DNA from 2 places in the Cytobacillus sp. FSL R5-0569 genome. Region 1 is predicted to be linked to the other one. Evidence: predicted binding sites of a transcription regulator. Region 1 holds the regulator's gene; the other holds the start of a gene.
What was found. Region 1 encodes LexA, which represses DNA repair genes until DNA is damaged. Its sites were predicted from a motif close to CGAACATATGTTCG; they were not measured.

Region 1 (4,574 bases):
AGGAGAATTCGTTGATGTTCGCGGTAATTTAGTTTTCTTAGCAAAAGCTAACTGTGATCGTCACGATGATCGTCACGATGATTGTTGCGACAAGAAAAATCGTGTAAAGATCACTACGATCTGTTGCGATAATATCGTTGCAGTTGAAACACGATAGTTAGTAGTTTCTTTATTGTGTCTAAACAGATATGTATGCAAGGAGTATACCTGTTGAGTATTAACATTCAACTTGGTATCTCTATATTAGATACTAAAAAGAGTCCAACCAAAGCAGCCATAACGGCTGCTTCTTTATTTTAGTTAGGATAGGATAGCAAATTAAAAGATAGAAACAAAGAGAAAATAAATGGTCTTTTAACAGGGGGATATAGCCCGTACACCTCCAATACCCTCGACATATAGTATTAACATAATGATAGAAAGGAGGAAGAGATATGGGATATAATAATTGTTTTTTTGGAAGAAGACCAAGATATTCAGACTCATATGGATATGACAACAACAATCACGGTTGTGGTAATTACAGCAAAGACGACAATAAGGATTGTGGCTGCGATGAGTTCTTTAAGAACGTTTCCCGTGGTGAGGATGTGAGAGTGTTTCTTAAAGGTGGCGGCCATGTGTTCGGGGAGTTTATCGATATTCGCGGTAATTTAGTCTTCCTAGCTAAAGCAGACTGTGATCGTCACGATGATCGTCACGATCATTGTTGTTGTGACAAGAAAGCTCGTGTAAGAATTACTACGATCTGTTGTGATGATATTGTTGCAGTTGAAGTATAAGGAACTTAGGAACCCCGTAAGTTGAGAGTGCTTTTACTGTGTTTTAATGGAAGCTTATATATGGGAAAATAACTATTGCTGAAACTAAAAGGCATCTTCAAATACCGTTTTAACGGCTGCTTCAGACTGTAGATAAACTCCTTAAATGAGTTTGTCTACAGATTTATTTATTAATAATAGGAAGAAAAAATATAAGTAATGATGCGGATAGTCGAAATCAATGAGAAATAGTTACTTTAAGCGATTTAGTACTTGTGGGTTATTGGGTATGTAAAATCAAGGGGGGCAATTGATTCATTTATGAACTGAATTTAAGGTGTATGTATGATGAAGTAGGTCGTTCAAGTTACCAATCAATTGAATAATTGGCATTTAATCATCCTAGCTATTTGTTTTCATGAAAAATGCTTTAATATTTATTTACCCATAAAACATCATGTCAAGTAGTAGGTATCAAATTTAAAAACATTAGCTCGTATTGAATGGATGAACAGTACTTCAGGAGAGTGGTTCTATGGGCTAGAATAGTAGGTAAAAAGCGAAGTTGTCTAAATAAAATTTGTTCTTGTTATATACAACAAAAAACCGTTCATAAGAACGGAATAAAATTTTATTCTTGATCTTTTACTTTTAGGGTATCTAATAATTTTAAGATACCCTCACCTCCCATACCAGATACGAGAGAGATGATGAAAACAGCAGTGGGGGAATCCGGTGTTGTTGTCACAATGACAAATACGGCCGCCAGTCCTCCTAGTAAGATGTCTTCTAAGAACCCTAAATAAATGAATTTTTTCGTCATCCGTGGCTTGACTAGTTTGCCTAATCTCTGCAAATGTCCTGCAACACCGACAATTCCACCAATCAACGCAGCGAAGAGAATGTTCATTAACATTTTTCCTTCACACTCCTAAAGCCGAGATTTTTTTGCGACCTTAGGTTGATTCTTGGTGTAAATTTCATTATAATATATTTTTGTCTCGATGTAATGATTCTATTTTACTGAATTTTTCAAATTTTATAATTGTATGAGTAACATATAAAGATAATTGCAAACTATTAAAAAGGAGTGTCAATAATGACACTCTTTTTTAATGTATTTGACGATAAACACCAATAACTTTGCCTAAAATAGATACATTGTGCAAGATAATCGGCTCCATAGTAGGGTTTTCTGGTTGCAAGCGGATAAAGTTCTTCTCTTTAAAGAATCGCTTAACGGTGGCCTCATCATCTTCTGTCATAGCAACCACGATTTCTCCATTATTTGCTGTTTGTTGCTGCTTGACTATGACATAATCACCATCTAATATGCCAGCTTCAATCATACTTTCTCCCATAATTTCAAGCATGAAGATATTTTCATCACTCGGAGCCATTCTTTCAGGTAAAGGGAAATATTCCTCAACATTCTCAATCGCAGTAATGGGGTGACCAGCAGTAACCTTACCGATAATAGGTACGTTCACCGTTTGCACTTTAGGTATTGGGTTGCTCTCTTCTAGATTTAATACCTCAATGGCACGGGGTTTTGTCGGATCTCGACGAATAAGACCTTTACTCTCTAGTCTGGCTAGATGGCCATGTACGGTTGAACTTGAAGCAAGTCCAACAGCTTCACCTATTTCCCTAACGGAAGGTGGATAACCTTTTTGTTTTACTTCATCTTTTATAAAATTCAATATATCTTGCTGCCTCTTAGATAATTTCACGCTATCACGCACCTTCGTCAATTTCATTAAGATTATTATACCATCAGTAGTAAATAGATACAAACATAAGTTCGAATTTTCTTATTGACAGAAACAAATGTTCGCATTATACTAAAATTATTAAATCGAACATATATTCTATTCAGGGGTGGCAATTAATGATAAAACAATTGTGGAATTCTTATAGTTATGCTATTATTCTTATCGCTTTTAGTTTCGGTATGGTTTTCTTATTATTTTTGAACACTGGTAATGCAAATCAGGAGGAATATGTAAAAGTTGAAGTAAAACAAGGAGATTCTTTATGGAAAATAGCGGAGGAGTTTAAAGATGCCCATAATATGTCTTCTAAAGACTTTGTTGCTTGGGTAGAAGAATTTAATCATATACATTTAGGTAAAATACATCCTGGTGATACGGTATATCTTCCCATTACAAATGGTGAAATAATATCTGAAACAAATTTAGCTAGTGTGATATTAGAAGACTAAAGGAATGAAAGAGAATGAATGTAATTATATATTGCAGGGTGAGTACGACGAAGGATACCCAGGAAACGTCTCTTGCTAGACAAGAAGAAGAACTTTTACATTTAGCGAGAATGAAGGATATGAATGTAGTTGAAGTCATACGTGAGAAAGCAAGTGGCTATGATTTAGAAAGAATTGGTGTGTTGCAATTATTGGAGTTACTTAAACAAAATCAAGCAGAGGCTGTTCTTATTCAAGATGAAACCAGGATTGGAAGAGGAAATGCTAAAATTGCCATCTTACATTGTATACTTAAAGAAAATGGGAAGATTTATACAATTGCCCATAATGGAGAATTGCAACTTTCAGATTCTGATTCTATGGTATTACAAATTGTTAGCATGGTTGAAGAGTATCAAAGAAAACTACATAATGTAAAAATAAAAAGAGGGATGCAAAAAGCTGTTCAAAAAGGCTTTCGACCTGAAAAAAATTTAAAAAACCAAGGAAATATAAACGGAAGAGAACGAATAGAGGTACCAATAGAAGAAATAGTAAAATTGAGACAAAATAACCTTACTTTTGCAGAAATTGCTGCAACGTTAAGAGGCTTTGGTTATAAAATATCTAAAGCGACAGTAAACCGTAGGTATAATGAATATATAGATGATATAGAGCAGATGGATAATGAATCATCATGATATAGGCATAATAAGTTAAGTCGATTGATTAGTTGTAATTTAACTTAAAAACTAAGAAATATTAGTACTGATACCAAGCAAGATAAAGGCATACTAAAAGATTCTACAATCGTTCGTGGGTTCAGACAAGTGAACTGTGAATGGTTATTTGTTTCCGAGGATTCATCCGTGTTTTTTCATTTAACGTTAGTTGTTAGTGAAAGTATTATTCCCTTATTCCCCTTATTTACATACATACGCTCCCTATATTAATAGTCTCACATTTTTAAGTTGAGAACACTGCTACATTGCCATACCTAATAATAAAGCAATACGATACCAACTTATTGGCGTCTGAAATGAAAATCAAAAGATGATTGTAAAACTGCTTTCTTGTAAAATGCAGTCATATTTAGTAATATGGCTATTAAGTATCTTCTCCATATGGAATGAAGAACTTTTTGGATGGGAAGGAGTGTAGCACAATGATTTCAAAAGAAAAATTAGCGAGAATTAATTCGCTTGCTAAGAAAGCGAAAACAGAAGGTTTATCAGAACCAGAAGCAAAGGAACAATCTAAATTAAGAAAAGAATATTTAGAGAAGTTTAGAGCTTCTATGTTAAATACATTAAAAGGTGTTACTGTTATTGACCCTGAAGGTAATGATGTTACACCAGAGAAGTTAAAACGTGAACAAAATAAACCACTTCACTAAGATTGTGTTTATAAATTTTTAAAAGGAAACTGTCACGAACAGTTTCCTTTGTTGTTGTTTTATATGACAATTATATAATTTTTTACCTTTCTGGTTGTAACTGAAGGTGAAAGTCTATTATATTTAATTTGTAGGATATATATTGAAAGGATGTCGTTCATGTTCAACAAAACAGATGCTTTATCAATTAGTGCCATAAGAACATTGTCTATCG
Region 2 (4,574 bases), 2.0 Mb from region 1:
CAATCAATTTCTCCATTGCCATTTCCGTTCATCATCCTTCCGCCTTCAGTTCAAGAATAAGATCACGAAGCTCTGCCGCTCGTTCGAAATTTAAATCCTTTGCTGCAGACTTCATCTCTTTCTCCATATCTGCTATTAATTTTTGACGTTCTTTTTTATTTAATTGACTTAATTTATCAGCACTATTATACTCCTCTGGCGTTTCCGCTGCTTGTGTCGCTCTAATCACATCACGAATTTCTTTTTGTATCGTCTGTGGCGTGATACCGTGTTCTGTGTTGTAATCTTCTTGAATGCTACGGCGGCGTTTTGTTTCACTTATAGCTTTTGTCATGGAGTCTGTCATTCGGTCAGCATACATTATAACTTGACCATTTGCATTACGAGCAGCACGCCCAATCGTTTGGATAAGTGAACGTTCTGAACGTAAAAATCCTTCTTTGTCGGCATCAAGAATCGCTACGAGTGAAACTTCTGGAATATCAAGCCCTTCTCGCAACAAATTAATACCTATTAACACATCATAGGTACCCATACGAAGCTCCCTAATAATCTCGATTCTCTCAAGGGTTTTCACTTCGGAATGTAGGTATTGAACCTTCATACCAATTTCCTTTAAATAATCCGTTAAATCCTCAGACATTTTTTTCGTTAAAGTGGTAATGAGTACACGTTCATTTTTCTCAATTCTATCATTAATTTCACCAATTAAATCATCAATCTGTCCCTCTATCGGTCGGACATCAATAATAGGATCTAACAATCCAGTAGGTCTAATGATTTGTTCAATCATTTCAGGTGTTTGTTCTAATTCATACGGACCTGGAGTCGCAGAAACATAAACAATCTGGCTAATATGATCTTCAAACTCAGAAAAAGTAAGAGGACGGTTATCCATTGCAGAAGGAAGACGAAAACCATGTTCTACTAATACATTCTTACGGGCTTGGTCACCATTATACATCCCTCTTATTTGCGGCAATGTCACATGAGATTCATCAATAACAAGTAAGAAGTCCTTTGGGAAGTAATCAAGTAAAGTATAAGGAGTCGAACCAGCTGGACGAAGAGTTAAATGACGGGAGTAGTTTTCAATCCCTGAACAAAAACCCATCTCTCTCATCATTTCTAGATCATATCGCGTTCTTTGTTCTAGGCGTTGTGCCTGTAATAAATGGCCTTCTTCATGTAAGGTAGCCAGCCTTTCTTCTAATTCTTTTTCAATATTTTCGATGGCTACACGCATTTTCTCTTCTCTGGTAACGAAGTGAGATGCCGGGAAAATGGCTACATGATCACGATCACCTAAAATTTCACCGGTCAAAGCATCGACTTCACGAATCCGATCTATTTCATCTCCAAAAAACTCCACACGTAAACAGTGCTCGTCTCTCGAAGCAGGGAATATCTCTACGACATCACCGCGTACACGAAATGTCCCACGTATAAAGTTCATATCATTGCGCTCATATTGTATGTCGACTAGCTTCCTTAATAATTGATTTCGCTCTATTTCCATTCCCGTCCTTAAACTTAAGACAAGCTCTCTATATTCTTCAGGAGATCCCAAACCATAGATGCAAGAAACACTGGCGATGATGATAACATCATTTCTTTCAAATAATGAGGAGGTAGCTGAATGGCGGAGCTTATCTATTTCATCATTAATACTCGCATCTTTCTCAATAAATGTGTCAGTGGATGGTACATATGCTTCTGGTTGATAGTAGTCATAGTAACTAACAAAATACTCTACCGCATTATTGGGAAAGAACTCTTTAAATTCACTATATAATTGACCTGCTAACGTCTTATTATGAGCAATTACTAACGTTGGTTTGTTCACTTCTTTAATGACGTTAGAAACAGTGAACGTTTTCCCGGTTCCAGTTGCACCTAGTAATGTCTGATGCTTTTTCCCCTCTTGAATCCCATTTACAAGCTCTTTAATAGCTGCAGGTTGATCACCTTGTGGGGAATATTTTGAAACTAACTCAAATGTTTGATCCAAATCAGAAACCTCCTCTATGTAAAAAGTAAAGCGTGTCTAATCATTATTGCATTCCGATTTTCTATATCCTCATTCTACCACAAATCCTCTTATCTAAACCACAAAAAAGCGAACAAATATTCGATATCCATTCGACAAAGAGATGAAAAGAAGGTTAGGATTAAAATAAACGGGTATGAAGGTACAAATTAACTTTTCATTTATTTTGAAACTTTATTCTATATAAAATCGTCTTTTGTTATATGGCGAAATAGACGAGGTGATTTTTTGTTTGGTTTTATTTTTGCATTTGCGTGGCTAGCCGTTTTTATTTATGCCCTAAAAACCATTAAAGATTATATAAACAGTAATGACGAGGAAAAAGCATATGAAAAAGACTTCGTCATTAAAATTGTTGGTGCTGTATGCCTTTCGGGGCTTTTTGTTATAGCAGAAATACTTCGTGTCACAAACTTGGGCTTCGTTGATATGAAATGGCTCTTTCTCATTACATTTCTACTGCTTTTCGTTGTCAGTTACGTCTTTTTCACCTACAGGATACTCTTCTCTAAAAACACCTTTGACCGTAAAAAAGGAGATTATACTTTTAGTTATAAATATCGAAAATGGCTTATCCCTGTCTTTTTTCTATTCCCAATAGGTGTATTTAGTATTTGGATTTGGGTTAGCTAAATGAAATTTCCTTCTACATAAATGAGTTATAGAATTAGTCCATAGTTGGGGGCATCTAGTAAATTTGAATAGATAAACAGGTTTAATTGAACACATACAATGATTGAATCAAGGAGTTATACAAGTCAATTACACCTACCCACTAAAACCCTTCTTATTAATCAACAACACACACGTCAGCTCATATTTCTCATTCTAATTAGTTAACCTTTCTTTTTATTAAAAACTTAAAAACTAAACGCTTTTCCCTAAGAAAAGTAGAACCCCATCTCACTTTGATGGGGTTCTACTTATTTATATATCTGCTGGATGCGGACCTTTTTCTGCTTCCATCTCTTTTGCCATTTTCCTTGCTTTTATAAATTGAACACCGCTTAATACAATGGTTTTCCCAACGGCGTATGTTGGTACAGCAAGTAACATGCCTAATATACCAGCTAAGTTTCCTGCTACCAATAAGATAATAATGATTGTTGCTGGATGGGTATTTAATGTTTTCCCTAAAATTAATGGTGAAATTAAATTACCTTCTAATTGTTGTGCGGCGACGATGACTATTATTGCTAAAATCGCCATCGTAGGTGATTCAAATAGCCCAACTATAACCGCCGGTGCACCACCAATAAATGGTCCAACATAAGGAATAATATTCGTTACTGAAATAATTAATGCCAAAACAATTGCGTATGGTAGGTCAATAATTAAGAAACCGATAAAAGACGCTGTCCCGACGAATAATGCGACCGTAATCTGACCTTGAATATAGGAAGAAAGAGTTTTACCTGTTTCTTTTAATGTATCAATTGCTTCAGCACGATAACTTTTGGGAACAAATTTCCCTAGTGCAGGTGGGAACTTCTCCCCGTCTTTTAACATAAAGAATAAAAGGAATGGTACAGTAATAATCGTAATGGCTATATTTGCAACTAATCCAACTAAATCGCTGAGACCATTCGTAATCCTTTGTGGAAGTTGATTAGCATAATCAACTAAATAACCCATAATTTCTTCTTGTGTTACATAATCTTGATTCATTAACCAGCGATAACCTTCAGATTGCGAGAAGTTGTTAAAGAACTGTTCTGTTTGTTTAACATAGGTAGGTAGTTCATTTAATAACCCTGCCAATTGGGCTGAAATTTTTGGTACAAAAATACTAACGACAAGCACCAGCAATCCAGCAACAATTGCAAATAGTAATATGATCGATAATATCTTAGGAATTTTTGCTTTTTCAATTAAATGCACAAATGGATTTAAAATGAAGAATAAGAACCCCGAGATAATAATAGGGAAGAACAACGTGGAAAAAAAGATTCCAATCGGTTCAAATAAAAAAGAAATTTTTGAAGCTACAAAAATGACGGATACAATAATTAGAATTTGAAGAGACCAGTACTGGAATTTCTTCTTGTTCACATTCTCACCTTTTCCCAAAAAATAAATTTTTCTCTATAGACTACATTTTCATTCGTAGTTCCCTTTTTCCAAAAAAGTAAAACCACTAGGATTTATTTGTATGTATTATTGTAATGCATTCCACCACAAAATGTCGCCTCATAAGGATATTTTCCGTGAATTTTTTTCGACAAATATTTCCTTTTGGTTATTTTAACCAACAGACATTTATATAATCAGCCATGTGTTAAGGAAATCCTTTTATCCATTCACACAACGACATGGGAACTAGATAGAAAATTTCACTTATATCCCCAAGTTAAAAAAAGGTATCTTAGGAGTCTCCCTAAAATACCTTTTTAAAGCTTGATTATTCTTGGCCTTTTTGAATCCATTCAGCAACAGTTGCCGTACGTTTGGCTTGATGTTTAACTGCTGCTTCATTATCTTCAACGATTTTACCATCTTGTCCTTGAGTTGAACTTGCGCCGTA

Region 2: the regulator LexA is predicted to act here: its motif matches at 2,121-2,134, upstream of uvrB (excinuclease ABC subunit UvrB).

What each region holds. Positions count from the first base shown of each region.
Region 1 covers NZ_JBBOWW010000001.1:2,040,504-2,045,077, forward strand. The annotation lists gene MKX78_RS10585 (hypothetical protein) at 1-157, shown strand, start outside; gene MKX78_RS10590 (hypothetical protein) at 597-782, shown strand; gene MKX78_RS10595 (DUF4257 domain-containing protein) at 1,393-1,677, opposite strand; gene lexA (transcriptional repressor LexA) at 1,874-2,521, opposite strand; gene yneA (cell division suppressor protein YneA) at 2,653-2,985, shown strand; gene MKX78_RS10610 (YneB family resolvase-like protein) at 3,000-3,665, shown strand; gene MKX78_RS10615 (DUF896 domain-containing protein) at 4,130-4,360, shown strand; gene tkt (transketolase) at 4,520-4,574, shown strand, end outside.
Region 2 covers NZ_JBBOWW010000001.1:4,043,320-4,047,893, forward strand. The annotation lists gene uvrA (excinuclease ABC subunit UvrA) at 1-22, opposite strand, end outside; gene uvrB (excinuclease ABC subunit UvrB) at 32-2,011, opposite strand; gene MKX78_RS20660 (hypothetical protein) at 2,279-2,683, shown strand; gene MKX78_RS20665 (AI-2E family transporter) at 2,978-4,102, opposite strand; gene wrbA (NAD(P)H:quinone oxidoreductase) at 4,452-4,574, opposite strand, start outside.